4 regions of the Nonomuraea sp. NPDC049504 genome follow, and region 4 is predicted to be linked to each of the others. Evidence: riboswitches for the same ligand, from Rfam matches in the RefSeq annotation. Region 4 holds a riboswitch; each other region holds the start of a gene.
What was found. A riboswitch is a leader RNA that binds a small molecule or an ion and turns the genes downstream of it on or off. The one in region 4 is predicted to bind cyclic di-AMP.
Positions count from the first base shown of each region.

Region 1: another riboswitch for cyclic di-AMP. It lies ahead of AB0K28_RS35615 (GH25 family lysozyme); the one in region 4 lies ahead of AB0K28_RS16875 (GH25 family lysozyme).
Region 2: another riboswitch for cyclic di-AMP. It lies ahead of AB0K28_RS08410 (CHAP domain-containing protein); the one in region 4 lies ahead of AB0K28_RS16875 (GH25 family lysozyme).
Region 3: another riboswitch for cyclic di-AMP. It lies ahead of AB0K28_RS16130 (hypothetical protein); the one in region 4 lies ahead of AB0K28_RS16875 (GH25 family lysozyme).

Region 1 is NZ_JBFAPT010000022.1:171,628-176,581, forward strand. Features, by position in the region: gene AB0K28_RS35600 (SDR family oxidoreductase) at 1-52, opposite strand, end outside; gene AB0K28_RS35605 (HAMP domain-containing sensor histidine kinase) at 84-869, opposite strand; gene AB0K28_RS35610 (SDR family oxidoreductase) at 1,021-1,764, shown strand; gene AB0K28_RS35615 (GH25 family lysozyme) at 1,778-2,506, opposite strand; cyclic di-AMP (ydaO/yuaA leader) riboswitch at 2,519-2,660, opposite strand; gene mqo (malate dehydrogenase (quinone)) at 2,851-4,293, opposite strand; gene AB0K28_RS35625 (hypothetical protein) at 4,473-4,775, shown strand; gene AB0K28_RS35630 (GNAT family protein) at 4,872-4,954, shown strand, end outside.
Region 2 is NZ_JBFAPT010000003.1:419,983-424,936, reverse strand. Features, by position in the region: gene AB0K28_RS08420 (aldo/keto reductase) at 1-739, shown strand, start outside; gene AB0K28_RS08415 (Gfo/Idh/MocA family oxidoreductase) at 822-1,775, shown strand; cyclic di-AMP (ydaO/yuaA leader) riboswitch at 1,893-2,029, shown strand; gene AB0K28_RS08410 (CHAP domain-containing protein) at 2,042-2,740, shown strand; gene AB0K28_RS08405 (ABC transporter ATP-binding protein) at 2,803-3,447, opposite strand; gene AB0K28_RS08400 (hypothetical protein) at 3,483-4,031, shown strand; gene AB0K28_RS08395 (YciI family protein) at 4,130-4,570, shown strand; gene AB0K28_RS08390 (RNA polymerase sigma factor) at 4,613-4,954, shown strand, end outside.
Region 3 is NZ_JBFAPT010000007.1:181,266-186,219, forward strand. Features, by position in the region: gene AB0K28_RS16115 (PadR family transcriptional regulator) at 1-299, opposite strand, end outside; gene AB0K28_RS16120 (MDR family MFS transporter) at 356-1,825, shown strand; gene AB0K28_RS16125 (DUF5302 domain-containing protein) at 1,874-2,074, shown strand; cyclic di-AMP (ydaO/yuaA leader) riboswitch at 2,242-2,382, shown strand; partial or broken gene AB0K28_RS16130 (hypothetical protein) at 2,628-3,053, shown strand; gene AB0K28_RS16135 (alpha/beta hydrolase) at 3,218-4,063, shown strand; gene AB0K28_RS16140 (helix-turn-helix domain-containing protein) at 4,097-4,453, opposite strand; gene AB0K28_RS16145 (NAD(P)-dependent oxidoreductase) at 4,508-4,954, shown strand, end outside.
Region 4 is NZ_JBFAPT010000008.1:126-4,318, reverse strand. Features, by position in the region: gene AB0K28_RS16880 (CHAP domain-containing protein) at 164-796, opposite strand; cyclic di-AMP (ydaO/yuaA leader) riboswitch at 810-956, opposite strand; cyclic di-AMP (ydaO/yuaA leader) riboswitch at 1,489-1,635, shown strand; gene AB0K28_RS16875 (GH25 family lysozyme) at 1,720-2,373, shown strand; gene AB0K28_RS16870 (MFS transporter) at 2,645-4,193, opposite strand, start outside.

The sequences.
Region 1 (4,954 bases), on a different contig from region 4:
AGCCGGCGCCGGTGACGATCGCGACGGTGTTCTCGAGATGACGACTGGTCACGTGCTGAACTTCCTTGCTCTGTTCGGTGCGGTCAGGTGCTGGGGTGGGTTCGTGGGCCCGCACGGAGGGGGAGGCGCAGCGTGACGTGGGCGCCGTGGGTCTCGACGTGCAGGCTGCCGTGGTGGGCGGTGGTGATGGCGCGGGCGATGGCCAGGCAGAGTCCGGTGCCTCCCTGGTCGCCGACCGGCTCGTCGCTCGTTTCCGAGGGGTCGTCGCTGGTCAGGCGGAGTTCCGCGTAGTCGGCCGTGCGGTCCAGGGTGACGGTCGCCGGGTGGCGGGTGGCGCCGAGGAGGATGGCCAGGAGGCGGGTCAGGTAGGTGGAGGAGGCGCGCGTGAGGACGGTCGGGTCCAGGCGGAGCCGCACGTCGCCGACACCGGCCGACGCCGACTCCACCAGGGCGGTCAGGTTCACGTCGGTCAGTTCGCGGTCGTCGAGACCGGCTTCGAGCCTGGACAGCAGGAGCAGGTCGGTGGTGACGTTTTCCAGCCGGTCCAGGTCGTCGCTGACGTGGTCGAGCAGGTCGGTCACGTCGATGTCGTCCGGGTGCCGCCGCGCCGCCTCCACCTGGACGCGCAGCGCGGCCAGCGGCGTACGGACCTCGTGGGAGGCGTCGGCGGTGAAGCGCCGCACCGCATTGGCCCGTTCGTGCAGCTCGTCGGCGCGCGGGATGCGCACGGGCATGCCCATCAGCTCGTCCTGCTCGCGCCCGCAGGCGTCGAGGCAGGGCTGGTTGGCCGCCACGATCGTCATGTCCCCTGCCATGACCAGGCACGGGTTCGGGACGGCCGCGAGCAGGGCGGCGTGGTCGTGTCTCATCGGGTTCCTCCCCAGGCGCTGAGCGAGCCTGTCACCAGCTAGGACAGCGCAGCCCTCCGGTCTGTGACCGAAAGGGGGCGGCTTTACCGACCCGAGGGCTTAGGGGGAGACGGCGGGGGGAGGATGCGGTGGATCGAGGGGGAGGCGTGTCATGAAGGTCGTGGTGGTCGGCGGGACCGGCCTGATCGGATCGAAGCTGGTGACCAGGCTGTCGCGCGACGGCCACGAGGCGGTGGCGGCCTCGCCGCGCACCGGGGTGAACACGCTCACCGGCGAGGGTCTCGCCGAAGCGCTGGAGGGGGCGCAGGTGGTGGTCGACGTGTCGAACGCGCCGTCGTTCGAACCGGCCGCCGTCCTGGAGTTCTTCGAGACCTCCACCGGCAACCTGCTGGCCGCCGAGTCTGAGGCGGGGGTCGGGCACCATGTCGCGTTGTCCATCGTGGGCACCGAACGCATGCCGGATAACGGATATTTCCGGGCGAAGGTCGCGCAGGAGCGGCTGATCGAGAAGTCGGGGATCCCGTACTCGCTGGTGCACGCGACCCAGTTCTTCGAGTTCGTGAAGGGCATCGCGGACGAGGCCGCCGACGGGGGAGTGGTGCGCATCGCGCCGGTGCTGTTCCAGCCGATCGCCGGGGACGACGTGGCGGCGGCGCTGTGCGAGGTCGCGGAGGGTACGCCGCTCAACGGCCGGCTGGAGGTCGCCGGGCCGGAACGGGTCAGGATGGACGAGTTCGTCCGGCAGGCGCTGGCGGGGCTCGGTGACCCCCGTGAGGTGGTCACCGACCCGCACGCGCGTTACTTCGGGAGCGAGCTCGGCGAGCACTCGCTCGTGCCGCTGGGGGAGGCGCGGCTCGGCGAGGCTCGCTACGGCGACTGGGCCGCCGCCCGGTAGCACGCCCGAGACGTCAGACGGACTGGCGGCCCAGGGCGCGGAGCTGGTCGGGCGTCAGAGCCGAGACGTTCTGGTCGATGGGGACGTCCGTGTACTGGTGGATCGCCCACGACTTCCAGTCGGCCGGCGGCGTGATCGCGCCCTTGGCCCGGCTGTAGTGGGCGACCCAGAGCGGGTACTGCGCCAGGCCGTGGCCGTAGGTGTCGGCGAAGTTCCAGCCGCTGTAGAAGAGCGGCTTGGTGCCGGTCTGGTTCTCCACGTACGACAGCCACGCCTTGGCCCAGGTGTTGACCTCGGCGACGGACTTGCCGTCGGTCGTCTCCAGGTCGAGGACCAGCAGGTCACCGGCCTTGGCGGGCTGGGCGTTCACCGCGGCCAGGAAGTGGTTGGCGTCGGCGATGGGGTCGTCGGCGGGGTGGCCGTAGTGGTAGGCGCCGCGCACGATGCCCTTCTCGCCGAGCTCCCGCCAGTGCCTGGCGAAGGAGGAGTCGACGAAGTCGGTCCCCTCGGTGGCCTTGATGATGCCGAACTGCGCCGAGCTGGAGCTCCAGTCGTACAGCGGCTCGTAGTGGGAGATGTCCAGGCCGTAGGTCAGGGCGGAGCTGTGCTGGGCCGCCTCGTGCGGGGCGACCTGGTCGGTGGTGGAGGCGTGTGCGGTGCCGGTGACGGCGGTGACGGCGGCGAGTACGGCTCCGCCGAGCGCCAGTCCGAGGCGCTTGCGGTTCTCGGCAAGCTTGGCCATGCGGATGTTGACTCCTTGCTTCCATGCCGCCTACCGGGTTAGCTGACGGGTTCGGGACTGGAAGTGCCCTACGGACGCGCATGAGCGGGCGTCCGATTCACCCCGGAAAGTGGGTCCCCGGTTCCGCGGGACGCGGATTCGGCGGCCGTACGCCGGAGGCGGCGTACGGTCCGGTCAAAGATGCGAGGTCACGCGCTGCGGTGGTCCCTCGACCCGCAAAAAGTACATAATTCGCAAAAGTATCTGCAAGTACTCCAAAGGGACTTTCACTCCGCTGGCCTGGTAAGCGGTTCGAAATCCCCGTGTACGTCGCGGATTCGGAAATGGGTAAAGTTTTCCGGCACTCACTCCAGACGGAGCGTGCTGGCCGTCCTCGAGAGGGTCTCCGGCGGCGGCGCGGCGCCGTACGACGGCACGAGCTCGCGCAACGCCGGCCGCCAGCCGTCCACCCGGCCGGGGAAGGCACGTCCGAGCACGTCCAGCATGATCGCCACGGACGCCGACGCCCCGGGTGAGGCCCCGAGCAGGGCGGCGAGCCCGCCGTGGGCCGACGTCACCACCTCGGTGCCGAACCCGGCGATCGACCCGCGCCCGTTCACCGGCTTGACCACCTGCACCCGCTGGCCCGCGGTGATCGGCTCCCAGTCCTCCGCCCGCGCCTCGGGGACGAACCTGCGCAGCGCCCGCAGCCGGTCGCCGCGCGTCTGCACGAGCTGCTCGACCAGGTAGCGCAGCAGGGCCGGCTCGGCGCGGGCGGCGCCGAGCAGCGTCATGACGTTGCCGGGCGTGACGGATCCCGGCAGGTCGGTGAGCCTGCCGCGTTTGAGGAAGCGCGGCGAGAACGCGGCGAAGGGCCCGAACATCAGGTACGTCCGCCCGTCCACGACCCGGGTGTCGAGATGCGGCACCGACAGGGCGGGCGCGCCCGGCTCGGCGTGGCTGTAGACCTTGGCGCGGTGCCCGGCCACCAGTTCGGCCCGGTCCGTACGCAGGAACCGCCCGCTGATCGGAAACCCCCCGTACGCCCGCGTCTCCGCCACCCCGGCGCTCTGCAGCAGCGGCAGCGTACCCCCGCCCGCCCCCAGGAACACGAACGACCCGCGCACCCCGTAGTCGCGGGCACCCGCCAGGTCGCACACGCGCAACCGCCACGACCTGCGGTCACGGGAGAGCCCGCGCACCTCGTGCCCGGTCCGCACCTCGACGCCGTCACGTTCGAGCGCGGCGAACAGCCGCCGGGTCAGCACGCCGTAGTCGACGTCGGTGCCGCCGCGAGAACGGCACAGCGCCACCTGCTCACCGGCGGGCCGACCGGCGAACATGAGCGGCAGCAGCTCCGCCATCACCGCCCGGTCGCGGATGAATTCGAGCCCTTCGAACAGCGGATGATCGCGCAGCGCCGCATGCCGCAGCCGCAGGTGCTCGACCCCGGCCGCGCCCCGGGCGAAGGAGAGGTGTGGCACCGGCCGGATGAACCCCGCAGGATCGCCCAGCGTGCCCTCCTCGACCAGGCTCGCCCACAGCTGCCGGGAGAGCTGGAACTGCTCGTTGATCGCGATGGCCCCGCCCACGTCGATCGAGCCGTCGCCGGTGAGCGGTGTGTAGTTGAACTCGCACAGTCCCGCGTGCCCGGTGCCGGCGTTGTTCCAGGCCGACGAGCTCTCCAGGCCGGGGCCGTCGAGCCGCTCCAGGACGAGCACCGACCAGTCCGGCTGCACGCGGCGCAGCAGCACGCCCAGGGTGGCGCTCATGATGCCACCGCCGACCAGGACCACGTCGTAGCCCATCCCGGCTCACCTCCAACTCATATGACATGTTCGCTACTTGTATAACAGCGGCCGCGCGGCGTGCGGGATCCGGAGTAGCGTGGATCTTCCAGCGCCCGTACGGCACAGGAGGTGATCACGATGCACCCGGTCTAGCGACGGCCCCATCCGGGGGCGTCACGGAGCCGAGAGGTGACCGTATGAGCAAGACCGACAAGACCCGTCCCTGGTGGGTGAAGATGGCCGAGGCGCCGATGGTGCACTGCCGGCCCGTTCACGACCACCGCGACGGCGTCTGCACCCTTCCCGGCCGCGTCGACCGCGAGAGCGCGTCGCTCAACCGGCGCATGAGCGGCTGCTACTGGCAGGCCACCGACACGTTCCTGTTCGGTGAAGGCGCCCTCAGCGGAGGCCGGGAGTGGACCGGCTACTGCCGTGAGGCGCGCCGCCGCGAGCGGCGTGCGGCCCGGCGCGAGCTGCGCGACCACCGCGCTGACGACTGAGCCGGCGACTGACAGCGCCCCGGGAGGCGTCCGCCTCCCGGCGCATCAATGGGACACTCCACGCATTACCGGTTGAACCATCGTGGAGGTGGGCGTATGTACGCGAAGTCCCTGGGAGTGAACGGCGCCGAGCTGCGCCCCCTGGAGCCCTGGCGGGCGGAGGAGTTCCTGGCCCACAT
Region 2 (4,954 bases), on a different contig from region 4:
GGAGGCCGAGCAGGCGGTCACGACCGCGTTCAAGGCCGGCTACCGGCACATCGACACGGCCGCCGCCTACGGCAACGAGGAGGGCGTGGGCCGCGCGGTGCGCAACAGCGGGCTGCCGAGGGAGAAGGTGTTCGTCACGACCAAGCTGGCCAACGGCGAGCACGCCCGCGCCGAGGCCGCCTTCGACGAGTCGCTGGCCCGGCTCGGCCTCGACTACGTCGACCTCTATCTCATCCACTGGCCGATGCCGGGGCAGGACAAGTACCTGCAGGCGTGGAGGGCCATGGAGAAGATCTACCGGGACGGCCGGGCCAAGGCCATCGGCGTCTCGAACTTCACCGTCGAGACGCTCACCAGGCTCATGGACGAGGCCGACATCGTCCCCGCCATCAACCAGATCGAGCTCCACCCCTACTTCCAGCAGCGGCAGATGCGCGAGTTCCACGAGGCCAACGGCATCCTCACCGAGGCGTGGAGCCCGCTGGGGCAGGGCAGGGGGCTGCTCGACGACCCGGCGCTGCGGGTGCTGGCCGACAAGCACTGCAAGACGCCGGCGCAGATCGTGCTGCGCTGGCACCTGCAGCTCGGGAACGTGGTGATCCCGAAGTCGGTGACGCCGGCGCGGATCGCCGAGAACATCGACGTCTTCGACTTCATCCTGGACGCCGAGGACCTGGCGGCCATCGGGGCGCTCAGCCGGGGGCAGCGGCTCGGGCCCGACCCCGACTCGTTCGAGTGACGGATGTGACAAAACGACATTCCTGATATTTCCGGCACCACCGACATAAGCCCATATTTGCCTTCCGTATACGATCGCCGGCGTGCGAGATTTCACTTGGGGAATAGCCGCCACCGGCGGCATCGCCCGTACCGTGGGTGCGGCGATCGTGGCGGAGCCCGGCATGCGGGTGGCCGCCGTGGGAAGCAGGAATCTGGCCAGGGCGCAGACCCTGGCGTCGGATTTGGGCGCCGAGTCGGCGTACGGGTCCTATGAGGAGCTGTGCGCCGACCCGGCGGTGGACGCGATCTACGTCGCCACCCCGCACGCCCAGCACCTGCAGGTCGCCGCCGCCGCCATCGCGGCGGGCAAGGCGGTGCTGTGCGAGAAGCCGCTGGCCGCGACCGTGGACGACGCGGAGAAGATGGTGCGGCTGGCCCGTGAGGCCGGGGTCTTCCTGATGGAGGCCATGTGGATGCGGTTCAACCCGCTCATCAGGCGCATCAAGGAAGATCCCCGCTTCGGGGAGATCCGGTCGGTCCAGGCGAGCTTCGGCTTCGCCCATCCGTACGACCCGGCGCACCGCCTGTGGGCTCCGGAGCTGGGCGGCGGCGCGCTGCTCGACCTCGGGATCTACCCGTTCGGGCTGGCCCAGCTCATCCTGGGCATGCCCACCGGCCTGCACGTCACCGGCTCCCTGGCCCCGAACGGCGTTGACGCGGAGGCGGCCGGCGTCTTGCGTTACCCCGGCGGGCGGCACGCTCTCGTGGCCACCTCATTGCTCGGGAATTACCCGAACGGGGCCAGTGTTGTAGGTACGCAGATGCGGGCGGACATCCAGGCACCGTTCTGGGCACCGCAGCGGATCGTCCTCTCCGGGCCGGCGATGGAGCCGGAAGAGCACGTGCTCGACCCGGCCGACAACGGTTACGCCGGAGAGCTCCGCGAAGTCCGCGCCGCCGCGGCCGAAGGCAGGACCGAATCCTCGATCATGCCGCTTGACGAATCCCTTGCCATGATGGGGCTTCTGGCCGAGGCGCGCAGTCAGCTCGGCTGACTTTACTTTTATGGATTTGTAATCCTCTTGCCTCATGTATTACCTTATGGGACATCTTGAGGCATACGTCCGGTTTGTCCGGCTATGTCAGACCATCGCACGACACATCACAGGATCGTCCTGTGACCGCTGAATCCGCCACGCGCGGAACCGGGGACCCATGTCCTTTGGGGTGAATCGGCACTTCGGTGCCGTAGGGCAGCTTCCACGCCCGAACCCGTCAGCTAACCCGGTAAGCGGCATGGAAGCAAGGAGTAACCCCCTCGATGGCCAAGCATCGTCTTACCGCTGTCTCGAAGAGCACCATCGCCCGCGCCGTCCTCGGCGCCGGCGTCCTGGCCTCGGCCTTCGGCGTCCCCGCCGCGGCCCACGCCGACACCTCCACCGCCGTCGCCGCGGCCACCGCCGCGAAGCACCCGGCCACCGCGCTCGCCGCCCACAAGGCGGCCGAGCGTGACGAAACCAAGATCACCGCCACCGCCGACCAGGTCCTGGCCGTCGCCAGGGCGCAGGTGGGCGTCTCCGAGAACGCCAGCGGCGGCGGGACCAAGTTCCAGCAGTGGTACGCCAACTCCCAGCGTGCCGCCGAAACCGTCGCCCGTGACGGCGGCAGCCGCGCCGCCTACCTGAACGCCGCCTGGTGCTCGATGTTCGTCTCCTGGGTCGGCGAGCAGACCGGCGCCCGCCCGCAGGTCGGCTGGGACGCCTGGACCGTCGCCCACGCCAAGTGGTTCGCCGCCAACCAGCGCTTCGGCCACGAGGCCAAGCCGGGTGCCGTGGTGTTCTTCTCCTGGAAGGGCGGCAAGTCCCTGAGCGACATCCAGCACGTGGGCTTCGTCGTCAAGGACAACCACGACGGCACCATCTCCACCATCGAAGGCAACACCGGCAACGGCAAGGTCGAAGAGCGGGTCCGGCCGAAGTCGCAGGTCGTCGGCTACGGCTACCCCGAGTACGCCGGCTGACCTTCCCTCACGTCCCTCTTCCTGACAGCGGAACGCGCGCCCCTTCCCGGGGCGCGCGTTCGTCATGTCAGGAGATCGGCGTACGGCCCCGGGATCTGGCTGAGCCGGTCGTGGGTGCCGCACTGCACGATCCGGCCTTCGCCGAGGACGACGATCAGGTCCGCCATCCGCACGGTGGGGAAGCGGTGGGTGATCAGCAACGTGACGGCTCCCGGATGGCCCTTGGCCGCCTCGGCGTAGCGCGCGAAGACCGCGCTCTCGGCCGGTGCGTCCAGCGCGGCGGTCGGCTCGTCCAGCACCAGCAGCAACGGCTCCGTCCGCATCGACCCGCGAGCCAGGGCCAGCCGCTGCCACTGCCCGCCGGAGAGCCGTACACCGTGCTCGAACGTCTCCCCCAGCTCGGTCTCCAGTCCCTGAGGCAGCCCGGCGACCACCTGGCCGGCGTCGGCTCGTTCCAGCGCCCCCGCCACGGCCGCGGGGTCGCGCAGCTTGGGGAGATCCCCCACGCCGACCGTCTCGCCGGCCGTGAGCTCGAAGCGGACGTGATCCTGGAAGACCGCGCCGACCCTGGCCTGCCACGCGTCCTGCGCGAGGTCTCCGAGCGGACGGCCGTCCACCAGGATCGTGCCACGCGACGGCCGATGCAGCCCGCACAGCAGCTTCACCAGCGTCCCGGGACGGTAACCCGGTTCCGCCCAGCCGGTCAATTGCGGAAAGTTGTAAGGCGCCTTACCATTTGGCGATGATCCACGGTGAGCGGCCGTCGTACGACGAGATGGTGTCGATGCTGGGGGTGCCCTTCGCGGTCGAGGACGCCCGCGCCCGCTGGGGCAGGCTCGTGGAGGAGGCCAAGGACGGCAGGACCATCATGATCACCCGCGAGCGCTGGGAGTGGGCGGCCCTCGTGCCGCTCTCCAGGGTGGGCGGGGTGCTCACCGGCCTGCCGCTCGTGGGGCTGTCGACCGCGCGGTCCAAGCTGGGCGACCTCGTACGCCAGGTCGCCGACCCGTACGGCGAGCCCGTGCTGCTCGGCCGGCACCGCAAGCCGGTCGCCGGGCTGGTGGGCGCGCACGTCCTGCTCGGCAAGGACGCCCAGCAGGACCGCTCGGCCACCGCCGACGCCCTGCTGGTCGGCGGCCACACGATCACGCTGGCCCACGACCCGGCCGAGGGCCTCGTCCTGGCCGTCGCCCGTGACAGGGAGGGCAAAGAGGTCTCCGCCGGCGCCGGCCGCAACGCCCGCGAAGCCCTCCACGCCCTCACCACCCCACTGACCTGGCCGCAGACCTGACGTCCGGCGCCGCGAAGAAAAGTCGCGGGGCGTGTCGATCCGGGACGCAGCCGCTCGACGCGTTGCCGAGAACGTTCGAAGAGACCCGAGGAGAACCGATGAAATTCATGATCGTGGGCAAGGCGAGCGCCGAGACCGAGGCGGGGGCGGTGCCCAGCCAGGAACTCGTGGACGGCATGCGCGCCTACAACGAGTCCCTGACCAAGGCGGGCGTGCTGCTGGCGGCCGAGGGCCTCTATCCCAGCTCGCACGGCGCCCAGATCTCCTACAGCGACGGCAAGGCGACCGTCATTGACGGGCCGTTCACCGAGGCCAAGGAGCTGATCGCGGGCTTCTGGCTGATCCAGGTCAAGTCGCGCGAGGAGGCCGTCGAATGGGCGCTGCGCGTGCCGGTGCCGCCGGGCAACGACGGGGTCGGCCTGGAGGTGTGGCAGGTGTTCGACGGCTCCGACACGCCCGAGGGGACGATGTCGCCGGAACAGCAGGCATACGACGAGGCCCTGCGCGAGCGCCTGCTGGGAGACGAGCCTCGCCCTTGATCCGGGTTGCGCGGCCGTGGGGCTGACTGGTCTCATGGGCCGGTGGCGGGTTCTGACGTCCAGCGGACGATCGAGGCGGTCTGGCGGATCGAGGCGGCGCGGCTCATCGCCGGGCTCGCCGGGCTCGTCCGCGACGTCGGGCTGGCCGAGGAGCTGGCTCAGGACGCCCTGGTGGCGGCGCTTGAGCAGTGGCCGGAGTCGGGGGTGCCGCGCAACCCGGGCGCGTGGCTGATGACGGTGTCCAAGCGCCGCGCCATCGACCTCATCCGCAGGAACGAACGCCTCCAGCGCAACCTCGCCGAGCTGGGCCGTCGCATCGACCTCACCGAGGAGGCGCCGGAGCCGGACGAGATCGAGGACGACCTGCTGCGGCTGGTGTTCACG
Region 3 (4,954 bases), on a different contig from region 4:
AGGAACGCCTGGAGCGCGACCTCGCTGCGCACGGTCATCGCGGCGTCGTGCTCCTCCATCCACCCGCCCAGCTCGCGGCGGCCATCGGGCGTGATGCGGTAGATCTTGCGGCCCCTCGCGCCCTCCGACTCGACCTCCACGAGCCCGTCGGCGGTCATCTTCACCAGCTCGGGATAGATCTGCGTGTGCCCGGCCTGCCAGACGTGGTTGAGCGATTGGTCGAACGTCTTGGCCAGGTCGTAGCCGCTGGCCGGGCCCACGGCCGAGAGCAGCCCGAGCAGCGCGATCCGTAGGGACATGGTGGCCAGCATATCGAAGACTTGACATGTCAGAAGTTACATATCACTCTTCACCTGTGAGAGCTGACAAAAAGGGTGGCGTCGTCGTCCTGCTCGCCGTGCTCGGCGGCATGTTCCTGGCGATGCTCGACCAGACGATCGTGGGCACCGCGCTGCCGCGCATCGTGGCGGAGCTGGGCGGCGGCCCGCTCTACACGTGGGCGGTGACCGCCTACCTGCTGACCTCCACGGTCACCGTGCCGCTCTACGGGCGGCTGTCCGACCAGCACGGCAGGAAGCCGCTGCTGCTGATCGGCATGGCGGTGTTCCTCATCGGCTCGGCGCTGTCCGGGGCGGCGCAGGACATGACGCAGCTCATCGCCTTCCGCGCCCTCCAGGGGCTCGGCGCGGGCGCGCTGCTGCCGCTGTCGATCGCGCTGGTCATGGAGATGTTCCCGCCCGGCTCGGGCGGGGCCCGCGTGCAGGGGGCGCTCGGGGGCGTGATGGGGCTGTCGTTCCTGGCGGGGCCGTTCCTGGGCGGGCTGTTCACCGACCACGCGAGCTGGCGCTGGGCGTTCTACGTGAACGTGCCGATCGGCCTCGTGCTGATCGCGATCATCGTGCTGCGGCTGCCGCGCCGGCCCGGCACCGGCGGCGGCAGGCCCGACTACGCCGGCATCGCGGTATTCACCGTGGCCGTCACGTCCCTGCTGCTCGGCCTGACCGAGAAGGGGCTCGACGGTCACACCTGGACCGACGTGGCCGTGGCGGGGCCGATCCTGCTGGCGCTGGTGCTGCTGGCCGTCTTCGTGGCGGTCGAGCGGCGCGCGGCCAGCCCGATCATGCCGATGGAGCTGTTCGCCAACCGGTCGTACACGCTGGTCAACCTCACCTCGTTCGTCACGGCCTTCTGCATGTACGCGGGTGTCGTCTTCCTGCCCCGCTACTTCCAGGAGGCGCTGGGCGTGGCCGCCACCGAGTCGGGGCTGCGGATCTACCCGCTGACGCTGGGCATGGTCGCCGGCAGCGTGCTCATGGGCGCGCTGATGTCGCGGACCGGGCGGTACAAGCCGTGGCTGCTCGTCTCGCCGTTCCTGCTGGTCGCGGGCGCGCTGCTCTGCCTCAACCTGGCGGTGGACAGCCCCGGCCTCGCGGTCGCGCTGTGGATGCTGCCGCTGGGGCTCGGCATGGGGCCGATGCTGTCCGGGCTGACGGTGGCCGCGCAGCAGTCGGTGGAGCCGCGCCACCTCGGCGTCGCCTCGGCGAACCTGGCCTTCTTCCGGCAGATCGGCGGCTCGGTGGCGCTGGCCGTCGGCGGCACGCTCTACACGGCGGAGTTCGCCGCGAGCGTACCCGGGGCGGGTGCCGCAGCCGCGCACGCCTCCGCAGCCGCGCTGGTCGTGCCGTCGCTCGGGGTGGCGGGCGCGGTGATCGCCCTGGTCGCGCTGGTGGCGCTGCCCGACAGGCGGCTCGCGGACCCGGCAGAGCCGGCGGACCGGCCGCCGCGGCGGCCTGAAGACACGGTGGAGGCCGGTTTCGCGTCATGAGCGGGGGCGTGCGAAGCTTTGAGTGTCCCCAACACCATGGAGGTCCTCATGGCGGATACACCGGAGCCGGAAGTCAGCGAAACTCCCGAGGACGAGATGAAGCGCAAGTTCCGCGAAGCGCTGGAGCGCAAGCGCAGCCAGCAGGCGGGCTCGGGCGCGGGTGGCAGGGGCGTCGACCCATCGAAGATTCACGGGGCGCACGGTCCGGCTGCCAATAAGAGATCGTTCAGGCGCAAGAGCGGCGGCTGAGGACTGAATCCTCAGGGGGCACGGCATGCCGTGCCCCCTTTTTGTATGCATTCCCGCTGAAGGTAGATCTTTGTCCGATTCGTGGTGAAACGTTTGCGGGTGTCCGATCCCGTCGTTAGAGTGTTCGCCATTACCAGCCGGTGACCTAGTCCTTACCCAAGACGGACGACCGGCTGGCGCCGAATCCCGAACCATTCGGGAACCGGGGAACCACCCGCATTCGGGGTGAATCCGGCCCGCGCGGCCGGTAGGGCAACTCCACCGCCCGAACCCGTCAGCTAACCCGGTAGGCGTGATGGAGAGGATCACGTATTACATGTTCCAGCGCGTCGTACCCCCAGACCGCTCTTTGACGGCCGCCCGCTGAGCGGCCCCCTTCCCCAGGCTCGTCATTTGCGCTCCGCGTAGCGCCGCGGGGTCCCCCGCCCCGCCGCGCCCCCATCCCCTCGCGCCCGAGCGCAACTCCCCCGTCCCCTCGTGAAGGGTTTGCTGCTTCATGTCTGCTCGTTTCAGCCTGCGTTCCCTCGCCACGCTGACCGCCTGCTGCGTCGGCATGCTGACCTGCGCCAGTACGGCCGCGCACGCCGACACCCCCGACAAAGACAGGAAGATCCTGCTCAAGGGCTCGACCACGGCCTCGTACTTCTGGGACGACGCCTCCGGCCGGGCCGGTGACACCGGGCTGCCGGCCAGCGGCAAGCCCATGCAGAAGGGTCTGGCGGCCAGCCCGAGCTGGCCGCTGATGACCGAGGGTTACGTGGTCTACAAGGGCAAGAAGGCGCCCTTCTTCGTCGGTGACCGCGGGCCGGGCGAGCCCTCCAACCGCGGCATCATGCTCGATCTCGACGCCAAGACGTTCGCCGAGCTGACCGGCGGCAGGTTCAACTCCAGCACGCTCGGTGTGGACGGCGTCGGCGGCCAGGGCCACATCGAGGTCGAGTACGTCATCACCAAGTGGGGCGACGGCGTGGGCAAGAAGAACCACCCGGTCCCGTTCTCGACCGGCGCCTGGTCCAGGCGTGACAGGAACCCGGCGCCCCCGCCCGCCGACCAGGAGCAGGACTCCCAGGCCGGTGGCATCGCCGTACCGGCCGCCCGCTGACGGCTTTACGCCACGTGTACCAGAATGACATTCTGGCCTGCGTGACGACCCGTGTAGCCGCAAACGGCATTGAGATCGCCTATGACAGCTTCGGCGCACCCACAGGGCGGCCGCTCCTCCTGATCATGGGGCTCGGCGCCCAGCTCATCCAGTGGGACGAAGGGTTCTGCCGGCTCCTCGCGGAGCAGGGACACCACGTCGTACGGTTCGACAACCGCGACGCGGGACTGTCCACGCACATCCACGACGCGGGCGTCCCCCAGCCGGGGGCGCCCGCGCCGTATTCGCTGACGGACATGGCCGCCGACACCGCCGCGTTCATGGACGCCATCGGCTGGCCGTCCGCGCACGTCGTGGGCGCCTCGATGGGCGGCATGATCGCCCAGACATTGGCCATCGAGCACCCCGAGCGGGTGCTGACCCTGACCTCCATCATGTCCACGCCGGGACCCGACGTCGCCCCGCCCACCCCCGAGGCGATGACCGCGCTCATGACGCCGCCGCCGGCCGACCGCGCCGGCGTGCTCGACCAGTCGGTGGTGACCTGGTCGACGATCGGCTCACCGGGCTACGAGCTGGACGAGGAGGCCATCAGGGAACGGGCCGGCCTGGCCTACGACCGCTGCTTCGATCCGGCGGGCACGGCCCGGCAGTTCGCGGCGATCAGGGCGTCGGGCGACCGTACGCAGGCGCTGGCCGGCGTCCGCGCCTCCACGCTGGTGATCCACGGCGAGGCCGACCCGCTGATCCCGGCGGCCGGCGGCCGGGCGACGGCGGAGGCGGTGCCGGGGGCGCGGCTGGTGACGTATCCGGGGATGGGGCATGACCTGCCGAAGGCGCTGTGGCCCGACATCGTCGCCGAGATCACCAAGCTGACCGCGTCCTGAACCCTCCGGCTCTGGTCGGCCCGCTGGGGCCGATCAGAGCCGCGCGTGCTTCTCGCGGCAGCGCATGATCTCGTGGACGTTGTCCTCCGCCCACTCGGCCACCACCGAGATCGGCCCGTGCAGCGAGCGCCCGAGGCCGGTCAGCGTGTACTCGACCCGCGGCGGCACCTCCGCGAACACCTCGCGCGTCAGCAGCCCGTCCTGCTCCATCGCCCGCAACGTCTGGGTCAGCACCTTGGGTGTGACCCCGCCGATCCGCGCCCTGAGCTGGGTGAACCGCATCGGCCCCCCGATGAGGCAGAGCAGCACGAGGGCCGACCACTTGTCGCCGATCCGGTCGAGGACCACCCGGGTCGGGCAGTCGGGATCGAAGACGTCGCCAGTATCCATGAGGTACTTATAGCACGATGAAGTAACCAGTACCCGATGGATACTCTTGGCCGTATGAAGATCCTTGTCTTTGGCGCGACCGGCATGGTCGGGCAGCGCATCGCCGCCGAGCTCCGTGACCGCGGCCACGAGGTGACCGGCGTCAGCCGCAGCGGCGGCCCCGTCAAGGGCGACGTCCGCGACACCGCCACCCTGGCCCCCGGCCACGACGCCGTCGTCTCCGCCATCGCCCCGCCGCGCGACGGCACCGAGCCCGAGCCGCCGTTCATCGAGGCCAACACGGCGCTCATCGACGGCCTGCGCGCGGCAGGGGTGCGCCGGCTGATCGTGGTCGGCGGCGCCGGCAGCCTCCAGGTGGCCCCCGGTCAGGACCTCGTGGACACGCCCGAGTTCCCCGAGCTCTACAAGAAGGAGGCGCTGGCCGGGCGGGCCCTGCTGCGCTTCTACCGCGAGGTCGACGACCTCGACTGGACGTTCGTCTCCCCGGCGGCGGAGATCGCG
Region 4 (4,193 bases):
GCCCTACCTTGCCCCGCCTATACGGAGGCTGCACGGCGCCGGCCGCTCACCGTGCCTCAGGCAGGCTTCACATGCAACGGGTGGTGCAGGAAGTCGTCCTGCACCACCCGTGTTCCCTTGACCATCGCACTGGCAAGGAGCTCTCTGTCGGCCTGCTTACAGGTCAGGCCTTGTACTCGGGGTACCCGTAGCCCACCACCTGCGACTTGGGCCGGATCCGCTGCTCGACCTTGCCGTTGCCGGTGTTGCCCTCGACCGTGGTGATCGTCCCGTTGCCGTTGTCCTGCTTGACCAGGCCCATGTGGTCGATGCCCGTAGTGCTCTTGCCGTTCCAGTCGTAGAAGACGACGGCGCCGGGCTTGGCGAGCGTGCCCCACTTCTTGTTGGCCTGGAACCACTTGGCCCAGGTGACGGTGTACGCATCCCAGCCCACGGTCGAACGGGCACCCGCCTTCTCGCCCACCCAGGAGACGAACATGGCGCACCACGGCGCGTTGGCGTAGGCCTGCACGCTGCCGCCGTCACGGGCGATGGTCTCCTTCGCCCGCTGGGAGGACATGTACCAGCTGTGGAACGGCGTTCCGCCACCCGCGGCGTTCTCTGCCACGCCGATCTGCGACTCAGCGATCTTCAGCACCGACTGCGCGGACGCCTGCGTCGCAGGCTTCTGGGCTTGGTGGTCGGCGGCGAAGGCTGGCGTGCCGGCGAGCATCGCGCCTGTAGCCACACTGGCCGCGGCGGCCAACCCGCCAAGGGTCGCGGGCTTCAGGGCATGGGCGAAGACGTTCTTACGCATGAGTGGAAATTGCTCCTTGCTTCCATGCCGCCTACCGGGTTAGCTGACGGGTTCGGGCGTGGAAGTGCCCTACGGAACGCTCCTGCGGAGCGCGCCGATTCACCCCAGGAACATGTGGGTCCCCGGCTCCGCGAGATCGCGAATTCGGCGGCCGCATCACACCCGCAGTCACGACGTTCATGCTGGTGAGAGGCGGTCTCGGCAATACAGAGACGTTCCGCGACAGGCAACGCTGCCAGGCGATACGCCGTGAGTCCTCGAAGGTAAGCGAAACGCATAGAAAGATGCAAGCGAGCCTCGGGAGAAGGCGACGGAATACCCTGCCCTGCAGGCGATCCCGATAAAATCCTTTACCTACTCACGATCGATGAGAGAGCGTTGCCGAATCGTTTGTATCGTCTGCCACACAGTGCCCTGGAGTCACACAGCCGACCGGAGTTTCGCCTTCACGAGCTACGCCGAACAGGACAAGCAGCGACGGGCGTGAGGCTTTACCCAAACCGGAAACCCCTGCTGGCACGGCAGTTCTCGCCCGAAAGAGCCCCGACTCGTGGACGTCCACTTTGCTCCACTTGCACTCTCTTTGGGTAAATATGTACCTTTAGGCAGCGCGGCGTCCTATGGATGAGCCTTTCGCCTGACGCCGCCTTTCTTGACCGGACCGTGCGCCATCTCCAGCACTCTCGTGCGAGGGCGCTCGGCCGCCGAGTCCGCAGACACTGCGGAGCCGGGGACCCATCGTTCTTTGGGGTGAATCGGACGCCAACCAGGCGGCGTCCGTAGGGCACTTCCAGTCCCGAACCCGTCAGCTAACCCGGTAGGCGGCATGGAAGCAAGGAGTCAACACCATCAAGCTCGACTACAAGCGCTTCAGCATTGCCGTAGCAGGAGCCGTCCTGGCCGGAACCGCAGCCATCACCGGCGTGACGGGGACGGCGTTCGCCGAGACCACGGGCCACGACGCGACCCACAGCGCTCAGCACGAAGCCAGGTCGTTTACTTACGGCGTGGACGTCTCGCGGTACGAGTCCGACTACGACTGGAACGCCAGCCCGGCACAGTTCGGCATCATCAAGGCCACCGAGGGCACGAGTTTCCGCGACGCCTCGTTCGCCCGACACTGGAGCGAGCTAGGCAAGAAGGGAATCGTGCGCGGGGCCTACCACTACGGCCACCCCGGCAACGACCCCATCGCTGAGGCCGAGTACTTCCTGGCCATGGTCAACTCCCAGCCCGCCAAGGCCGGCGATCTGCTGGTCCTGGACCTGGAGACCACCGACGGCAGGTCCGTCGCCGAGGTCAACGCCTGGGCCAAGGCCTGGCTGTCCCACGTGAAGACCAAGACCGGGGTCACCCCGATGCTGTACAGCGGCTGGAACTTCGCCAACACCTACGGCAAGGGCCTGGCCGACTACCCCCTCTGGGTCGCTCACTACAGCAAGCCCAAGGGCCAGCTCGCTCCGCCCGCCGACTGGAAGTCCTGGACCATCCACCAGTACACCGACTCCCCCGTCGACCAGAACGTCTCCGCACTCACTCCTGAGCAGCTGCGGGGCCTCGGCCGTCCCGCCGTGTAGGGACGTAGATCCTCGGAGAGGATCTCAAGCGCCTCGGGGAGCCGGCCGACGAGCGCGTAACCGGTATTGCCGCGGCCGATGGCGGTGATCAGTGCTGAGGAGATGGGCTCGACGAGCGGGGGTCCATCTCCGCGATGCGCATGGGCAGGACGTCCGGCGGGAACTCCCGCCACTTGACGCTGCGCCTTCGGAGGAGTTCCTCGGTGCTGTAGGCGGTGAGGATGTGTTCGGGTCCGTGGTCAACGGTGGTCTTCTTTCGCGGCTGGATGCGTCAGGACTGCTCGGCCTCGGCGGCGGGGCCGGTCGCGGGGATGTGGCGGAGCTTGGTGATCGCCAGGATCGCCGCGCCGGCGGCGATGGCCGCGGCGATGACGGCGGCGGTGTTGAGCCCGCTGGTGAAGGCCTCGCGAGCCGGGGCGAGCAGCGCCGTGCCGAGGTCGGCCGGCAGACTCTGCGCGGCCGAGACCGCGCCGTCCAGGCTCTCGCGGCCTGCCGCGGCGGCCTCGGACGGCAGGGCGGCGGGGAGGGTGGTGGCGGCCTGGGCGCGGTAGACGGCGGCGCCGATGCTGCCGATGATCGCAATGCCGAGCGAGATACCCAGGTCGCTGCACGTGGTGGCCAGCCCGGACGCCGCCCCTGCCTTCTGCGGCGGCACCGAGCCGACGACCAGGTTCGTGGTCAGGGCCATGGACGGCGCGACGGCGGGATACAGCACGATGAAGCCCGCGACCAGCAGCGGGAGCCCGCCGGCGGCGTTGACCTGGGTGAGCATCAGGTAGCCGATCACCTGCACGGCAAGCCCGGCCGCGATGAGGTATCCGGGGCGGACGCGCCGTACCAGGACGGGTGAGAGGGTGGAGACGACCACCAGCAGGGCGGCGGCAGGCAGCACCCACAGCCCGGCCGTCAGCGGGGAGAGCCCCTCGACGAGCTGCAGGTACTGAGTGAACAGCAGATAGATGCCGCCGAGCGCGGTGGCCGCCAGCAGGAAGACGCCCAGCGCGCCACCGGCCGTACGGTTGGCGAATAGCCGCACGTCCAGCAGCGGCTCGGGCAGGCGCAGCTGCCGCAGCACGAACCACGCGCCGAAGGCCAGCCCGGCCGCGATGCCGGCCAGCGCGGGCATCAGCGAGTCCGGCCTGGCCAGCTCCTTGACGCCGTAGACGATCGGCAGCAGGGTCGCCAGCGACAGCAGCACGCTGAACAGGTCCAGGCGGCCGGCGGCCGGGTTACGGGGGTTGGGCAGCAGCAGCGGCGCGCCGATCACGACGATCGCCATGATGGGCACCGCGATGAGGAAGGCCGCGCGCCACGAAAACGCCTCCAGCAGCGCCCCGCCGATCACCGGGCCGAGACCGGTGCCGACGGAGATCCCGCCCGACCAGATGCCGACGGCGATGCCGCGCTGCCGGGGGTTGGCGAACGTGGAGAAGATGAGTCCCAGGGTGGCGGGCATCTGGGTGGCCGCGGCGATGCCCAGCAGCGCCCTCCAGACGATCATCATGGCGGGGTCGGAGGTGTTGGCCGCGATCACTGACACGACGGCGAAGACGGCCGCGCCCGCGATCAGCAGCCGGCGGTGACCGATGCGGTCGCCCAGGGTGCCCATGGTGACCAGGAGCCCGGCCATGAGGAAGCCGTAGATGTCGATGATCCACAACGTTTGGGTGCTGCTCGGTTTCAGGTCCGCGGCCAGTTGGGGGATGGCCAGGAACAAAACGGTCAGCATCATGAACAGCAACATGGCGGGCAGGACCAGCACGACCAGCCCGAGCCAGGTTCTGGCGCCGGTGTGCGCCCCAGGGGCTGTTTCTGCGGAC